DNA from 4 places in the Providencia sp. 2.29 genome. Region 4 is predicted to be linked to each of the others. Evidence: predicted binding sites of a transcription regulator. Region 4 holds the regulator's gene; each other region holds the start of a gene.

Evidence for each region. Region 4 encodes PurR, which represses purine synthesis genes. Its sites were predicted from a motif close to CANGCAAACGTTTGCNTG; they were not measured.
Region 1: the regulator PurR is predicted to act here: its motif matches at 1,891-1,908, upstream of I3B46_RS01220 (NCS2 family permease).
Region 2: the regulator PurR is predicted to act here: its motif matches at 2,059-2,076, upstream of serA (phosphoglycerate dehydrogenase).
Region 3: the regulator PurR is predicted to act here: its motif matches at 1,836-1,853, upstream of purL (phosphoribosylformylglycinamidine synthase).

The regions. Positions count from the first base shown of each region.
Region 1 covers NZ_CP065420.1:283,169-287,832, forward strand. The annotation lists gene I3B46_RS01205 (ABC transporter substrate-binding protein) at 1-163, shown strand, start outside; gene I3B46_RS01210 (amino acid ABC transporter permease) at 266-1,018, shown strand; gene I3B46_RS01215 (amino acid ABC transporter permease) at 1,020-1,772, shown strand; gene I3B46_RS01220 (NCS2 family permease) at 1,988-3,322, shown strand; gene yihI (Der GTPase-activating protein YihI) at 3,523-4,050, shown strand; gene hemN (oxygen-independent coproporphyrinogen III oxidase) at 4,261-4,664, shown strand, end outside.
Region 2 covers NZ_CP065420.1:1,540,739-1,545,402, reverse strand. The annotation lists gene I3B46_RS06855 (5-formyltetrahydrofolate cyclo-ligase) at 98-688, shown strand; gene serA (phosphoglycerate dehydrogenase) at 730-1,980, opposite strand; gene I3B46_RS06845 (YcxB family protein) at 2,309-2,830, opposite strand; gene rpiA (ribose-5-phosphate isomerase RpiA) at 3,001-3,657, opposite strand; gene I3B46_RS06835 (LysR family transcriptional regulator ArgP) at 3,849-4,664, shown strand, end outside.
Region 3 covers NZ_CP065420.1:1,655,113-1,659,776, forward strand. The annotation lists gene mltF (membrane-bound lytic murein transglycosylase MltF) at 1-1,495, opposite strand, end outside; gene purL (phosphoribosylformylglycinamidine synthase) at 1,937-4,664, shown strand, end outside.
Region 4 covers NZ_CP065420.1:2,672,500-2,677,163, reverse strand. The annotation lists gene punC (purine nucleoside transporter PunC) at 1-275, opposite strand, end outside; gene punR (DNA-binding transcriptional activator PunR) at 399-1,304, shown strand; gene purR (HTH-type transcriptional repressor PurR) at 1,305-2,330, opposite strand; gene cydH (cytochrome bd-I oxidase subunit CydH) at 2,600-2,683, shown strand; gene sodB (superoxide dismutase [Fe]) at 2,759-3,337, opposite strand; gene I3B46_RS12310 (Grx4 family monothiol glutaredoxin) at 4,039-4,386, shown strand; gene rnt (ribonuclease T) at 4,467-4,664, opposite strand, start outside.

The DNA of each region.
Region 1 (4,664 bases), 2.2 Mb from region 4:
TAAAGGTGAAACACGTTTAATCGAAAATGTGAATAACACGTTGTTGAAGCTTGAAAAAGAAGGCAAAGCAGAACAGATTTATAACCGTTGGTTTGGTCCTGATACAAAGGCCGCTCAACCTCGCGGTGAGTTCAAATTTGCACCACTGGATCAGCAAAAATAATAGGCGTTCTATTTCGCCGATTCCATGCTCACTGGTCGATAAGCATAGAATAAATAGCCCCGCATATTATCGCGGGGTTCTTAGTTATAAAAGGCAGCACTTATGTTTGAAAAATTAACGAGCGGCGAGTTTCTTTCTGAGCATTTTTTAGCTCCCGAGTATTTGGAATGGTTTGGTTATGGTTTTTTACTGACCCTCTGGATCTCCATTTGTACCATTATCGCTGCAACGTTATTAGGTTTTGTGGTTGCTGCGGCAAGGGATAGCCAAATTGCTCCGCTACGCTGGATTGTCGGAGTGTATGTTTCCGTTTTTCGCAATACCCCGTTGTTGGTTCAACTCTTTTTCTGGTATTTCGCTTCCGGTGAAATTTTATCATCGGATATGATGGCGTGGCTTAATACTCCCCACGAAATCACATTTGCGGGGATGACGCTCAGTTGGCCTTCGTTTGAATTTTTAGCAGGTTTTATTGGCTTAACGTTATATACCGTACCATTTATTGCCGAAGAAATACGCTCCGGTATCCGTGGTGTACGACAAGGCCAAAAATATGCCGCTTTTGCGCTGGGTTTAACAGGGTGGCAAGCGATGAAACATGTGGTGCTACCCCAGGCCGTTAAAATAGCCATGCCACCTCTTCTTGGGCAATACATGAATGTCGTTAAAAACTCCTCTTTAACCATGGCGATTGGTGTGGCTGAGCTATCTTATGTATCACGTCAGGTTGAAAGCCAAACACTACAGACATTTACGGCATTTGGCCTAGCCACTGTGCTGTATATTGCGATTATCGCTGTAATGGAAGGTTGGGGGCAGTGGCGAGCGCAACGTAATTTAGTGGAGAGTGTGTAAGATGGATTTTTCAGTCATTGAGCAAAACTGGCAGTACCTTTTGTTTGGTGCGTTTCCAGATGGCCCTATTGAAGGTGCCGCATTAACATTAATTATCAGCTTGGTCGCGGGGGCAATGTCGATTGTATTCGGTACGCTTGGTGGTGTTGCCTTAGCGATGTTACGTGGTTTCTGGATGAACCTGTTCGCTGCTGTTTTAGGCTTTTTCCGCGCCATTCCCGTCATTATGCTGATTTTTTGGACTTATTTCTTTTTGCCCGTTGTGCTCGGAACCGAAATACCGGGTATCGCCTCAGTGATTTGCGCTCTCGCCTTAATCACGTCGGCGTATTTGGCCCATGCGGTTAAGGCGGGCATTTTAGCAATAGGCAAAGGGCAATGGCAGGCTGGCTTATCGTTAGGTTTTAGCCGTTGGCAAGTGCTTTGGCAAATAGTTTTACCCCAAGCATTACGCATGATGGTGCCATCGTTTATTAACCAATGGGTTGCGCTGATTAAAGACACGTCTTTGGCTTACATTGTGGGCGTTGCTGAACTGTCATTTTTGGCAACACAGGTGAATAACCGTGAAATGGTTTATCCACTCGAAATTTTCTTATTTGTCGCGTTTATTTACTTTGTCATCTGTCTGACATTAGAAATTGTCGCCAACTTGATAGCAAAACGTTTAAGTCATCATCGTGGGGCTAAACCATTTGCTGCGAAGCGGTCATTACTCTTTTGGCGTAGGCAGAAGCTACTCGCCTTATCGTAATCATCATAATGTGGCGGTGCAAATGGCGCCGCCACGATCACGCAAAAATTTCTTTTTTCTGTAAATTCCAATTCATCTTGCTGTATCAGTAAGTTAACGCACTTTTGAGTATTATCATCACGCAAACGTTTTCTTTTTTTCATTTTAACGGTAACACTCTCGATTTGTTTGTTGTAGGATAGGGCGAAAAAAACTTTTTTTGGGCGCAATATCTAATGAGTAATCAATCTTCTGGCTCTGTGCAACAACAGGGTCTGTTCCAACGCGTGTTTAAATTACAAGAACACGGAACAACGGCGAAAACTGAAGTCGTTGCAGGTTTTACAACCTTCCTCACAATGGTCTACATTGTCTTTGTTAACCCTCAAATTTTATCTGTCGCAGGGATGGACATTAAAGCCGTATTCGTAACGACCTGTTTAATTGCGGCTATCGGCAGTATTTTGATGGGGTTATTAGCAAACCTACCTATCGCGGTGGCACCAGCAATGGGGCTAAATGCCTTTTTTGCTTTTGTCGTCGTTGGGGCGATGGGGTATTCATGGCAAGTTGCGATGGGCGCTGTGTTCTGGGGCGCTGTGGGTCTCTTTATTCTAACACTCTTTCGTATCCGCTACTGGATCATTGCAAATATTCCATTGAGTTTGCGTGTGGGGATCACCAGCGGTATCGGTCTATTTATTGCCATGATGGGGCTGAAAAATTCAGGTATTATCGTGGCGAATCCAGACACTTTAGTCTCCATTGGTAACTTCACCCAACATAACGTTTGGTTAGGTGCTCTGGGCTTTTTCATTATTGCAATTTTAGCTGCCCGTAATATTCATGCAGCAGTATTAGTTTCCATTGTGGTCACTACCTTGATTGGCCTTGCATTAGGCGATGTGAAGTTCAACGGCATCTTCTCTTTGCCACCTAGCATCACCAGTGTAGTGGGGCAAGTCGATATTTTGGGATCACTGGACTTGGCGCTGTCTGGGGTCATCTTTGCTTTTATGTTGGTTAACTTATTCGACTCATCCGGCACAATGATTGGGGTTACGGATAAAGCTGGCATTACTGATGCTCGCGGAACATTCCCGCGCATGAAGCAAGCACTCTATGTGGATAGCTTAAGTTCTGTTGCCGGCTCTGCAATGGGAACATCATCGGTAACCGCTTATATCGAAAGCTCTTCGGGGGTATCTGTTGGTGGGCGTACTGGTCTGACTGCCATTGTGGTCGGGGTGTTATTCCTATTAACCATGTTTATTTCTCCTTTAGCGGGTATGGTTCCTGCTTATGCAACCGCGGGCGCGCTGATTTATGTTGGCGTGTTGATGACATCCAGTTTAACGCGTGTGAAGTGGGATGATTTGACGGAGTCGGTGCCTGCATTTATTACTGCGGTCATGATGCCATTTAGCTTTTCGATTACAGAAGGTATTGCATTAGGCTTTATCGCTTACTGTGCAATGAAGATCGGTACTGGTCGTTGGCGCGACTTAGGGTTATGTGTTGTTTTAGTTTCCATTTTATTTATTTTAAAAATGGTTTTAGTCGACGCCTAATCACCTTCCTTATCTAACGGCTCCCTTCTTGGAGCCGTTTTGTCATCAAATACTCTTAATTGCTATCAATTCGAGCTATAATCAATAAGACTGACAAGCAAAATGCAAAAAACCGTTTTAATTGCTGCTCAAGTGCTTTCACAGCTTGAGGGATTCTGCTAGATTCCGCAGCAGAAACTGACTTATCAAGGTATCAGACCATGAATTCACCAAAAAAACCGGCAAGTAAAACCGCCAGCAAAACCAAGAAAAAGTACCGTAAAACAAAAGAAGAGCTTAATGCAGAAGGGCGTGAGCGCAAACGCCAGAAAAAGCATCGTGGTAATAAATCAGGGGCGCGTTATCAAGAAAAATCAACGAATAGCAAGTCTGGAAATCAAAATCAGGCCCTAGACCCACGTGTGGGTAGCAAAAAACCGATTCCGTTGGTTGTTGATGATAATGCGGTGGTAACACGCCCAGCGCCCGCTAAAGAGCCGGCAGTAAAAGTTAAATTATCACCAGAGCAAGAGCTTGAAATGCTTGAGCAGGACGATCGTTTAGATAGCTTGTTGGCGCGTTTAGAAGATGGTGAAACGGTGACAGCGGAAGAGCAGGCGTATATTGATACTTGTTTAGACCGCATTGATGAGCTGATGTCTATTTTAGGTATTGAACTGACCGACGACGATGAAGAAGAAGACGAAGATAAACTGGATGACATTATGCGTATCCTGAAAAGTAAATAATCGTTTTTCTATCTCCTCCGGTGCACTGCTGGAGGAGGTTTTGGTTAAAATTCATTCAAGTCATGCGACTTTTGGTGCTGCATCAACTCTCTCTTGCCAATCACAAGTTATAATTTCTTTTATGTTATTATGTCGTGTATATAAGTTCGCCAATAAAAAAGCATAAGATACAGCCTGTAAGTAGGTATTCGGCGCAATTGAGGAATGTTAATGTCAGAGCAAAATATCGTTTGGGATCTCTCTCTCATCCAAAAATATAATTATTCAGGGCCACGCTATACGTCATACCCGACAGCTTTGGAATTTAACCAAGAGTATGATGAGAGTGCGTTTGTGGCTGCAACTCAACGCTACCCTGAAAACCCATTATCGCTCTATGTTCACATCCCTTTTTGCCATAAGCTTTGTTATTTTTGTGGCTGCAATAAACTGGTGACACGGCAAAAGCATAAAGCAGATGAATACTTGCAGGTCATCGAAAAAGAGATTATTCAACGTGCAGCCTTATTAAAAGGGCGAACCGTTACACAGATGCATTGGGGCGGCGGCACACCTACTTATCTCGATAAGGCTCAAGTTAGCCATTTGGTCACTTTGCTCAAAACACACTTCCA
Region 2 (4,664 bases), 1.1 Mb from region 4:
ATCTCACGCTCATTAGGCTATACTTCCAACCATTACTTACATATTTATCAAACCACTAATAATAATAGAGTTAATAGCCTCTAAGGTTGCGGATCTTATGGAAGATAACTTATCAGTCATGCGTCAGCAAATTCGCCAATCGGTTCGTCAGTTACGCCAGCAGCTGAGTCCAGAGCAACAACAACTGGCTGCAAAAAAAATCGTACAACACACCTTATCTCACCCTAAGATTGCTCAAGCACAACACATTGCGTTGTTTCTTTCTTTTGATGGCGAGATCCACACTCAACCATTAATTGATGCACTATGGCAGCAAGGGAAAAAAGTTTACCTGCCCGTATTACATCCCTTTAGCCCTCATCATCTGCTGTTTTTAAACTATGCGCCGACAACTCAGTTAGTTAAAAATCGATTTAACATTGATGAACCCCCATTAGACGTAACCGAAGTGCGACCCATAAATCAGTTAGATGTCATGATGATCCCACTGGTTGCCTTTGATGAACAGGGTCAACGTTTAGGTATGGGAGGCGGTTTTTATGATAGGACTTTAGCTAATTGGCAGCAGAAAGGATTTTACCCAATAGGGCTTGCCCATGATTGCCAACGGGTCACCGCTCTCCCCGTGGCACATTGGGATATTCCTCTTCCTGAAATTATTACCCCACAAAAAATATGGCACTGGTAACCCAGTGCCATAATATCCATTCGATACGCTTGGTTAAATGATTAATACAGTAGTCGAGCGCGGATAGTGCCCGGCAATTGTTTCAATTTAACCAGAATATCATCAGCGTGATCGGGCTGTTGCGTGATAATATCAATTACAACGTAACCAACATTTCCAGCAGTACGTAAATACTGGCCAACAACGTTGATATTGTTTTCAGTAAACACTTGGTTAATGCTATTCATCATTCCAGGGCGGTTTTCATGAATATGCAATAGACGGTTAGTATCTTCAGTATGTACTGGCAGAGAAACTTCAGGGAAATTAACCGCGGAAAGCGTCGAACCATTATCTGAATATTTCGCTAATTTACTTGCAACCTCTAACCCGATATTTTCTTGTGCTTCTTCTGTTGAGCCACCAATATGAGGCGTCAAAATCACGTTGTCGAACTTGATTAGCTCACTAATGAATGGGTCATTAGGGTCATTGTTCGCCGCAGGCTCTGTCGGGAATACGTCAACTGCCGCACCTGACAGATGTTTGCTTTCCAGTGCATCAGCCAAAGCAGGGATATCAACAACTGTACCGCGTGACGCATTGATGAAAATGGCCCCCGGTTTCATCAGTTCAAACTGCTCTTTTGCAAACATATTTTTGGTGCTTGCTGTTTCTGGCACATGCAAGCTCACAACGTCGCTCATGTTTAATAGTTCAGCCATTGAGCGAACTTGTGTCGCATTGCCCAGCGGTAATTTATTTTCAATATCATAAAAATAAACATCCATACCAATCCCTTCAGCCAAAATACCTAGCTGAGTACCGATATGACCGTAACCAACAATCCCTAAGCGTTTACCGCGAGCTTCAAAGCAACCTTTCGCCTGTTTTTCCCAGATGCCGCGATGCGCTTTCATATTCGCTTCCGGAATACGACGTAACAGCAGTAACAATTGACCTAAAACCATCTCAGCAACGGAACGGGTATTTGAGAAAGGCGCATTAAAAACAGGGATACCGCGTTTCGCCGCAGCATCTAAATCCACTTGGTTTGTACCAATACAGAAACAGCCGACAGCCACTAATTTTTCTGCTGCCGCAAAGATCTCTTCAGTCAGATGAGTACGGGAGCGAATACCGACAAAACGCGCATCTTTAATTGCTTCTTTTAACTCTTCGTCCGACAACGCACTTTTGTGATATTCAATGTTGGTATAGCCTGCTGCTTTTAAATTATCAACCGCGCTTTGGTGAACTCCTTCCAATAGTAAAAATTTAATTTTGTCTTTTTCCAAAGATACCTTAACCATTTACCCTACCCTATCAGCTTAAGATTCATAACAGATGAACTTTCCGTGTACCAACATAGCAAAAAACGGCGCAGTATCAATACAATCGTTTGCCTCATTTATCTGGTTAAGTGCGAAGAAAAAGAAGTTATGTGGCAGAAAATCAGGGGCGGTAACACAAAATAAGGATTTTGCCTGTGCAATAAGCATTAGTGTGAGATATATCACCAAAATAAGGGGGAAATAAAAATTGCTATTTTTTTATTGCTAGATGATATTAGTAAAATAGATGACTTAGACAGGCATCTATCTTCCAAACCAATAGACCAATTGTTTTTACAGCAAAAATTTACTTAACTAAATTAATCGCTTTTTCTTTTACCATTCGCACAAATTGTTGGCTCTCTTCTGTCGACGCAAAACAGCGCGCTGGAATGATAATGGCGAAAACACGGTCTATAAAAAGATACAATAAATCACCATCCGTCCGTACAAATTTAAATGACTCCCATTTAATCAATGCGTTGCCATATTTACTTACCTCATGAAGCCCAATCTCATCAAAACGATATTCCTTTTCACAAAACAGGTAGCCGCCTTCATCAGGAATTGCTCGATTAAACGTTTTCAATAATCGAACGGCAATAAACAAAAATAAAAATGAGGCGATAATAAACGCAATGGTTAACTGAAAAAGGGTGATATTTAAAAGCTGAAAAGCCACAATAAATGCGATGAAAAAAACAACCGCCATCACAATCAACGATTTATCCCATGCACTATTCTCGGAAAAATAGTCATTTTTATAACAGTAATTATTGAAACGGACATATTCGTTGCGTTCGAGTTTGACTTTGATGTGATCTACCATGTCAATACATCCCTAGTATCATGAAATGATCATTTGAGAAAGGCTAAAGTCAGTCGTTCCTAGCTATGCTGTTATCAGCATAGCTAAGTCAATCTAACTGGCTAAGGGGGATATTCAAATAATAACCGATTTCTAACAAACAGCAGTATTAAATCGATATTCAGAACAAACTATTTAATCGTTTTTACGCCTTCAGAAGTCCCCATTAAAACAATGTCAGCGCCACGATTTGCAAACAAACCAACCGTAACAACGCCTGCAATGGCGTTAATTTTGTTTTCGAGAGCAACAGGATCCACAATGCTTAAATTATGCACATCAAGAATCACATTACCGTTATCAGTAACGACATTTTGGCGGTACTCTGGTACACCACCTAATTTAACAAGTTCACGCGCGACATAGCTGCGTGCCATTGGGATCACTTCAACAGGGAGAGGGAATTTACCCAATACATCCACTTGTTTAGACTCATCTACGATGCAAACAAATGTTTTGGCAATCGCTGCCACAATTTTTTCACGTGTTAAGGCTGCCCCGCCACCTTTGATCATGTTTTTATGGTGATCAATTTCATCTGCACCATCAACATAAACATCCAGCGAATCAACATCATTACAATCTAACACAGGAATGCCCAGTGATTTAAGTTTCGCTGTCGATGCTTCTGAACTTGAAACTGCCCCCTCTATCTGCCCCTTCATTGTTGCCAAAGCATCAATAAAATGAGAGGCGGTAGAGCCAGTGCCGACACCAACAATCGTGCCCGGTTTCACGTAATCTAATGCTGCCCAACCTACTGCTTTTTTTAATTCATCCTGAGTCATGCGATGCCTTCTACTATTTTTAAGAGTGAATGAGGTTTTTATCTGCTAATAATATTATATAACGGACACCTAACAAGTTCAGCTTTGTTCGTAATATTCTGTGATTCACACATTGTCATCAATATTGCAGGTGTTCTGAGGCAAAATATGGCATAGTGAGTCGTAGAATAACAACAAGGAGAATACCCCCAATGAAGCGCCCTGATTACCGCGCGTTGCAAGCACTGGATGCTGTCATTCGTGAAAGAGGATTTGAGCGGGCAGCTCAAAAATTATGTATTACACAATCTGCCGTCTCACAGCGGATCAAACAATTAGAGAACCTATTTGGTCAGCCGCTACTCGTTCGGACAGTACCGCCACACCCCACAGAGCAAGGGCAGAAGCTATTAGCACTTCTTCATCAAGTAGAATTACTCGAAGAACAATGGCTCGGTGATGAAAACGGGGGGTCAACGCCATTACTACTTTCACTTGCAGTCAACGCCGACAGTCTAGCAACTTGGTTATTACCTGCACTTAATCCTGTTTTAGGCAATAGCCCAATTCGTTTGAATATCCAAGTGGAAGATGAAACACGAACACAAGAACGGTTAAGACGTGGCGAAGTGGTTGGCGCAATCAGTATTCAACCTCAAGCATTGCCGGGGTGTTTAGTCGATAAACTCGGAGCATTGGATTATATTTTTGTTGCATCACCCGATTTTGCAGCAAAATATTTCCCTGAAGGCGTCACACGTTCATCGCTTCTTAAAGCGCCAGCAGTAGCCTTTGACCACCTTGATGATATGCACCAAGCTTTTGTACAACAGAATTTTGGTCTATCGCCCGGTAGTGTGCCATGTCACATCGTTAATTCATCAGAGGCATTTGTACAACTGGCAAAACAGGGGTCAACTTGCTGTATGATCCCACATTTACAAATTGCTAATGAGCTTAGTACAGGTGAATTAATTGATTTGACGCCAGGGCTATGCCAACGTCGGATGCTATATTGGCACCGTTTT
Region 3 (4,664 bases), 1.0 Mb from region 4:
TTAGGCTAACCTTTTCTTGGTGGGGATTTTGTGTTGAAGATGCTTGTGGTGCGTTTGAGGTCACATCATCCTGTTTTGCGGTGTCTGCATTTTCAACAGCCTGCTTCTGCTCGTTAGGCGTTGTAAGAGGCGGAAATAAAATGAGCGATTTTTCCGCAATCGCTAGTGCACGCTGTTTTTTATCTTGGTTTTGTAAATACCCAACCAAACTTTGATGGTAGCGGCGAATATTTTCAACATAGCGGTAGGCTTCGTGACCCCGTGCGTAACCATAGTTAAGTTGAGAATAATATTTTTTTTGTGTTAGAAGAGGTAACCTTGATTTCACATCTAGCCAGCGGTCAGGATCACCTCCTTGCATTTCAGTTAGCTTTCTAACATCTTGCATGTGGCCATAGCCCATATTATAGGCGGCTAAAGCAAACCAAATTCTATCGTCATCAGCAATGGATACTGGCAGGCGCTGCATCAGATATTCGAGATAGGCAGCTCCTCCTTTAATACTCTCCTCAGCGTCTAACCTATCAGCGACACCCATGGTTTCCGCCGTTGGTTTTGTAAGCATCATTAGTCCACGTACACCTGTTGGTGAGGTAGCCAAAGGATCCCAATGGGATTCTTGCCATGCAATAGCGGCTAAGAGTTTCCAATCAAGGGTCGTGGCATATTTTTCAAATAGTGGCTGATAATTGGGCAGTTTTTTGTTGATAGCGTTAATAAATGAAATGGTATCAAAATAATCGAATGAACTAACGTGACTGAAATATTTTTCATCAAGTCTTGCGAGTAAGTCTATTTCATTACTGACATTGAAAAAGTCGAGAAGAGCAGCGTTTAGGCTATCGTCATTAAGACGTTTCATATACCAAGTAATGGCGTGATCATCGACTAAATCGAATCCAACAGCAATTTCTGGATGAATGCGTTGTTGGAGGGCAACGGAAATTGAATCTTCGAGTGTATAGTCAATCAGCCCTTCGGCAACCATTTCTAACAATTGATTGGTTGTGTATTCGGTAGTTTCTTGCCAAGTCAGCTCTGGGTATTTATCGGCTAATGATTTGAGGGTGCTGGCGTGTGCAGAGCCTGCCATAACCACCAATTTTCCTTTAATATCATTAAAGCTCTTAGGGCGAGTAGAACCCTTTCGGTAGACCAATTGCTGTGTCACATTTAGGTAGCTTGGCCCAGTTTTCATTTTTTGTAATCTATCTTTATTATAGAGCAGACCAGCAACCCCGATATCTGCATTCCCCTCTTCAATATCATCAAAAATAAGTTCGACGGTGGGTCTCATGGTGATGATTAGTTTTACGCCGAGGTAATCGGCAAAGCTTTGTACAAGCTCATAATCAAAACCATGCAGATTCGCTTCATCGTCAAGATAAATCAGGGGGGAGCTAATCGCGCTGACTCGCAATTCACCTCGAGAGAGGATTTGATTGAGTTGATTATTTTGTGTATTGGGCCAGCGGAGATTCAGTCCGATAATCATGGCCGCAACAAGCGCAATAATCCCAATAATGAAATAATTAACCTTGATGTTATTCAAAAAAAATATCTCGTATGTATACCCTTTATACTTCAAGTCCAGATTGCTTTGCACTGTTTAGCAATCGAAGCTGCTATCCAAGCGAGTCAATAGATGAATGTTGCTATCTCTCAATCGCCCAGAAAATTGTGGGTGTTTGTATGCCGGTGTTGTAATAAAAATTGTTATAAGTAATGGTTATATTTCCAGTGTTTGGACATTTTGCTCAACAATTATGATCCGTGCAACCAATATTGTGCTATTTCGTTCCTAATAATTTTTAACGGTTTGCTTTATTTTTAGTCACGCAAACGGTTTCGTATTGATTCGCATTGCTCTATAATGTGTTCCGGTTCCCCTGCTTTTATGATCAGGGCTGGCGTTTAAATGAGAGAATTTAAGACTATGGAAATTTTGCGTGGTTCACCTGCTCTATCAGCATTTCGTATTGCTCGCCTGTTGGCGTTGTTTGCTGAAAAACAGCTTCCTGTTACGGATATTTATGCTGAATATATGCACTTTGCTGAACTATCAGCGCCTTTAAGTGAAAGCGAGCAAGGCAAACTGCGTAGTTTGCTGAAATACGGTCCTTCTCTCGCGGAGCACGAGCCTTTTGGTAAACTCATATTAGTGACACCACGCCCAGGAACAATTTCTCCTTGGTCATCTAAAGCGACAGATATTGCTCACAATTGTGGTTTATCTCAGGTCGAAAGAATTGAACGTGGTATTGCTTACTATGTGCAAGCCGATTCATTATCACAAGCACAGTGGCTAGACGTTGCAGCGCTACTACATGACCGCATGATGGAGAGTGTTTTTGGCTCTTTTGAGCAAGCTGAGGCACTGTTTGTTCATCATCAACCCGCACCAATGAAAGTTATTGATATCAGTCGTCATGGCCGAACTGCCCTCGAAAAAGCTAACGTAGAAATGGGGTTAGCACTTGCTGATGATGAAATTGATTACCTTCTAAATGCATTCACTGAGTTAAAACGCAACCCAACGGATGTTGAACTGTATATGTTTGCACAGGCAAACTCAGAACACTGCCGCCATAAAATTTTTAATGCAGATTGGATCATTGATGGTGAAAAACAGCCTAAATCGCTGTTTAAAATGATTAAAAACACCTTTGAAACGACGCCAGACTATGTGTTATCTGCTTATAAAGATAATGCGGCAGTGATGGAAGGATCTTCCGTGGGGCGTTTCTTCCCAGAATCAGATAGCCGTACTTATCGTTATCATCAAGAAGATGCTCATATTTTGATGAAAGTCGAAACACATAACCACCCTACAGCGATCTCTCCATGGCCGGGGGCAGCAACGGGCTCGGGCGGTGAAATTCGTGATGAAGGGGCGACAGGGCGCGGTGCCAAACCGAAAGCAGGTTTAGTTGGTTTCTCAGTATCGAATTTACGTATCCCTGGGTTTGAGCAGCCATGGGAAGAAGATTTCGGCAAACCGGAACGTATCGTTACCGCTCTCGATATTATGCTAGAAGGGCCATTAGGTGGCGCGGCGTTTAATAACGAATTTGGTCGCCCAGCACTATTAGGTTACTTCCGTACCTATGAAGAAAAGGTTAACAGCCATAACGGTGAAGAGCTACGCGGCTATCATAAACCTATTATGTTAGCTGGAGGGATTGGCAATATCAGGGCGGATCACGTGCAAAAAGGTGAGATCCCTGTTGGAGCAAAACTCATCGTCCTTGGTGGGCCATCAATGAATATCGGTCTTGGTGGTGGTGCCGCATCTTCTATGGCTTCTGGTCAATCAGATGCTGATCTGGATTTTGCATCAGTGCAGCGTGATAACCCAGAAATGGAGCGACGTTGCCAAGAGGTTATTGATAATTGTTGGCAGTTGGGTGAGAACAACCCCATTTTATTTATCCATGATGTGGGAGCGGGTGGCTTATCGAATGCCATGCCTGAATTAGTGAGTGATGGGGGCCGTGGTGGTTGCTTTGAACTGCGCAAAATTCTGAATGATGAGCCTGGAATGAGCCCATTAGAAGTATGGTGTAATGAGTCTCAAGAGCGTTACGTCTTAGCCGTTGCTCCAGAACAAATGGCTCTATTTACGGCAATTTGTGAGCGTGAGCGTGCTCCTTTTGCAGTAATTGGTGAAGCAACCGAACAGCGTGAATTAGTTTTAAAAGATGCGCATTTTAATAATCAACCTATTGATATGCCTCTTGATGTGCTGTTAGGTAAAACCCCTAAAATGTTGCGTGATGTGAATACATTAAAGGCACAACCAGGGGCGTTAGATAGAACGTCTATCCATTTAAATGAAGCAGTAAAACGCGTGTTGCATCTTCCAGCCGTCGCGGAAAAAACATTTTTAATTACTATTGGTGACCGTACAGTGACTGGTATGGTTGCGCGTGATCAGATGGTTGGGCCTTGGCAGATCCCTGTCGCGGACTGCGCGGTCACAACAGCGAGTCTTGATAGCTACTATGGCGAGGCTATGTCAATTGGTGAAAGAACCCCTGTTGCATTGTTAGACTTCGCCGCTTCTGCCCGTATGGCGGTAGGGGAAGCATTAACTAATATTGCTAGCGCATATGTGCAAGATCTAAAACGAGTAAAACTTTCAGCTAACTGGATGGCGGCGGCGGGGCATCCCGGGGAAGATGCAGGTCTGTATGAAGCTGTGAAAGCGGTAGGCGAAGAACTGTGTCCTGCTTTAGGGTTGACTATCCCTGTTGGTAAAGATTCGATGTCAATGAAAACACGTTGGCAAGATAATGGTGAAGAGCGTGAAATGACATCACCACTATCACTGATTATTAGCGCATTCGGTCGTGTTGAAGATGTGCGTTTGACGGTGACACCTGAATTAAAAACGGACGTTGACTCTGCCTTAATGTTAATCGATCTTGGTCAAGGGCATAATGCTTTAGGCGGCTCGGCTCTTGCGCAAGTTTACCGTCAGTTAGGTAACAAAGCACCGGATGTGCGCGACCCTAAATTACTATCTGGTTTCTTTGCCGCTATCCAACGCTTATTGTCAGAGCAAAAACTGCTAGCATACCATGACCGCTCTGATGGTGGTCTGTTCGTGACATTAGCTGAGATGGCATTTGCAGGCCATTGCGGTATTAATGTTGATATTA
Region 4 (4,664 bases):
CCTAAACAACTTAAAATAAAGAGTGACAAACCGGCAATGAGGATCGGTTTACGACCTAGCTTATCCGATAAAGGCCCCCATAGCAGTTGAGCAAGGGCAAATCCCCCTAAGAAGATACTTAGAGAAGCACTAATTGCGCCTTCAGAAGTATTTAATGCAGTTTGCATTGACCCAAATGCGGGAAGATACATATCAATAGCTAAGAACCCTAGCATACTCAACCCAGCAAGGTAGAACATAAAGCCTGGGGAGTTTTTTGTCGCTGTATTTGTCATGGCAGATTACTTATCTAAAATTTACAAAATTGTTAATAGATACCCTATTGTATAGGTTGTATTTTTACATTGTGAAACGGTAATATTTGGAATGTGCTATCAAAATTTTTGAAAGGTATCGTTATGTGGTCAGCTCATTCCTTAGAAGTGATTGATGCAGTTGCAAGAACTGGGAGTTTTAGTGGTGCAGCAGAGGAGCTTCACCGAGTGCCTTCTGCGATTAGCTATACGGTCAAGCAAGTCGAGGAATGGCTTGCAGTACCGATATTTGAGCGCCGTCACCGCGATGTTGTTTTAACAGAGGCTGGGGAAATATTTATCAAGCAAAGTCGATCTGTTATCAAAAAAATGACACAGACACGCCACCAGTGTCAGCAAGCCGCAAATGGCTGGCGAGGGCAGTTTAGTATTGCGGTTGACTGCATAGTGAAACCTCAACGAACGGAGCAATTGATCCTCGATTTCTATCGCCACTTCCCAGACATTGAGTTGTATATCCATCCTGAAGTTTTTAACGGTGTTTGGGATGCGCTTGCGGATGGGCGTGTCGATGTGGCTATTGGTGCAACACGCGCCTCACCGATCGGCGAACGCTATAGTTTTCGTGATATGGGGTTTATGTCATGGTTATGTGTTGCCAGTCCTAACCACCCATTAGCGCAGTTAAAGGGAGGATTAACGGATGACCAAATGCGTGAATACCCAAGTCTGTGCCTTGAAGATACATCAAGGAACCTACCCAAACGCGATACATGGGCACTAGATAACCAGCGGCGTTTAGTCGTGCCATTTTGGGAAAATGGAATGGCGTGTTTAGTGAATGGGTTATGTGTTGGGATGGTACCTGAACACCGCGGAGCGCCATTTTGTGACGCTGGAAAGCTTGTGCCATTACAATTAACACAGCCGTTTCCGCCAAGCCCATGCTGTTTAACTTGGGTTGAAAAAAATACCTCACCGGCGTTGAGTTGGTTACTTGAATACTTAGGAGACAGTGAAACACTCAACGCCGAATGGCTAGCTCCTTAATTAGCGGCGGTAATCGATGAACGGACCATCAGCCACTGAGCGCCGTTCAACTAAACGTGGATGCACTTCGATTGTTTGTGCATCTTCACGTTTATTCACTATGCGATCTAGTAACATAGCGAATGCCATTTGGCCTAAGCGTTCTTTAGGTTGATGTATTGTGGTTAATGCAGGGGTGAAATAACGTGCATTGCGCACATTATCATAACCTATAATGGAAATATCTTGAGGAACCCGTAGCCCCATTTCGTCAGCGGCACAAATGGCGCCCATCGCCATGATGTCACCACCACAGAATACGGCAGTGGGTTTTTGCTTATTACTCAAAATTTGCATCATGGCTTTATAGCCTGACTCAGGTTCAAAGTCGCCTTGAACAATCCATTCGTCACGTAAAGTGACCTTCGCCTCTTCCATGGCCTTTTTAAAGCCAGTGAGCCGCCCAATCCCTGTATTTCTTTCCAAAGAGCCGGGGATCACCGCAATATCGCGATGGCCTCGGTCAATTAAGTAACGACCCGCGAGATAGCCGCCATGGAATGAATTATCAATGATACTGTCAGTAAAGTCACCGCGTGATGTTCCCCAATCCATAACGACCATTGGGATGTTACGGTAATCTTCTAACATATTGATTAGTTTATCAGGATATTCAGAACACATGACGAGTAGGCCATCGACACGTTTTTGTGCCAGCATCTGTAAATAAGCTTGTTGTTTACCTAAGTTATTATGCGAATTACATAAAATTAGAGTATAGCCTTTCTCATAACAACTGTTTTCAACAGACTCAATGACCTCAGCAAAATAAGGTGCCTCACTCGATGTCGCGAGCAAGCCGATGGATTTTGTATGATTAACTTTCAAACTACGAGCAACGGCACTCGGCGAATAATTGAGTTCTTTTATTGCAGCCCAAACAGCAGCCTTAGTATCATCGGCTACAAAGCGTGTTTTGTTAATTACATGGGATACGGTTGTGGTGGAGACGCCAGCGCGCTTCGCCACATCTTTAATCGTTGCCATGGGGAAAAAAAACTCCTGACCAATAAGCGGTCTTGTCATGAATTCTTATTAAAAATTACCAGCATATTGAGGCATAGTACCTTAACTGGCAATAATTTAGCGATTTGTTATCGATTTTGTCTGATCTAGCGCAAAAACAAAAGAAATAATTGATGTTATAACCTGTGATATAGACACTGGTTTTTATAAATCGTCATGTCATACTTATTTAACCATGTTAAAGTTATGGTTATGTTGCTGGTTAACTGTTCGTTTGATGAGAGGAACTCATGGATACAGATTTTAAATTTGGATTATTAGCAGCGTTAGGTTCTTTGGCTGTGATCATTGCTTTTGCAGTACATATTTTCTAATTTTGCCTTTTAAATAAAGGTAGAATGAATAAGGGCGAGTGAATACTCGCCCTTATTGTTAGTGATAAAAATCAATTAAGCTAGATTTTCTTCAACAAATTTCCAATTAACCAGCGCCCAGAAGTTCTCTAAATACTTAGGACGTGCATTGCGGTAGTCAATATAGTAGGCGTGCTCCCAAATATCGACAGTAAGAAGAGGTTTGTCATCACCAGAGATAGGGGTGCCAGCGTTAGAGGTATTTACAATCGCTAAGCTGCCATCAGTTTTTTTAACTAACCAAGTCCAACCAGCACCAAAGTTTTTGGTTGCTGCATCAGTGAACTGCTGTTTAAATTCAGCGAAAGAACCAAATGCTTTGTTAATCGCTTCTGCGACTTTACCTGTTGGTTCCCCGCCAGCGTTTGGCGCTAAGCAGTTCCAGTAGAAAGTGTGATTCCAAACTTGTGCCGCATTGTTAAAAATACCAGCATCTGAGGTTTTAATGATCTCTTCCAGTGATTTACCTTCGAAAGCAGTACCTTTGACTAAGTTATTCAGGTTAACAACATAGGTATTATGGTGTTTACCATAATGGTACTCGAGTGTTTCTTCCGAGATATAAGGTTCTAGAGCATTCTTAGCATAAGGTAGAGCGGGTAGTTCAAAAGACATTGCGTACTCCTTGTTTAGGTGTAAAACAACACATATGGGTGTAGTGCTCATAAAGTTGAGCGAATATTTTTATAGCCATGATCATGCTGTTAATGTGCATAAACTGAACATTTATGCGGCATGAACTATTATTTAATATATTAATAATAGCACGATATGGCTGCCTGATTGTAGGCTTAGTCATTATAGGGTTATCTTAACAAATCTTACTGATAAATACACCGTAAAATCATAGGGATATTATTTTATCAGCAGAGTTTCACCGTAACTGTAAACGGGGAGATGAACGTATGGCTTTTCAATAGCGGGTGGATGACTAACGTGTAGTTAGCTCATAACTACCGTCGCTCTCCTGATTGTTCCCTAATACCAAATAAATTTGTGAGATAAGCTGATAGTTCAGTGAGACTGTTATTCGTTGGTTTTTTATCATTGCGGGAGAGTATGGTAGGAAAAGAGTGATGCAGAGCAGGGAGCGTGCTAGGTAGTAGATTTATTTGACTTGAATCATAAATAAGTCACAATACAAGCAAACCAAAGGAGGGGCTTAACACCCCTCTTTTTCATTCGTAATCGCAGCTTAACTCATTGATGTATTAAGAGTGAAATGTAGTATTATGTAGTATGTTTTTTGTTCTGTATTTTTTATCTGATTGAAAAACAAGAAATATACTAATTATATTAATGTTAAGGAAGTAAAAATGACGACAATTGAAAGAATCGAACGCCAGATTAAAGAAAACCCAATCCTGCTGTATATGAAAGGCTCTCCTAAGCTTCCTAGCTGCGGTTTTTCTGCTCAGGCAGTTCAAGCGTTATCTGCTTGTGGTGAACGTTTCGCTTATGTCGATATCCTGCAAAATCCAGATATCCGTGCAGAGCTACCAAAATACGCAAATTGGCCAACATTTCCCCAATTATGGGTTGACGGTGAATTAGTAGGTGGTTGTGATATCATCATGGAAATGTATCAGCGTGGTGAATTACAGTCACTGATTAAAGAAACAGCAGACAAGTACCGTCCTGCTGATGAGACGAAAGCTGAGTAATCTCGTCATTAATGTATCTAAAAAGACCGTATTAAGCGTTTAGACTAATACGGTCTTTCTATTTCGGATACGGCTATTTTTTACTCTTGCTCCGCTGGTGGCCATCCACCGAGCTTTTTCCACTTATTAACTAACTCACAAAAAAGAAGAGCAGTGCGGTTTGTATCATACAAAGCGCCGTGAGCCTGTTTACCGTCGAAAGGGATCCCTGCTGCGACACAGGCCTTAGCTAAAATCGTTTGCCCAAAAACAAGGCCACTTAATGCAGCGGTATCAAA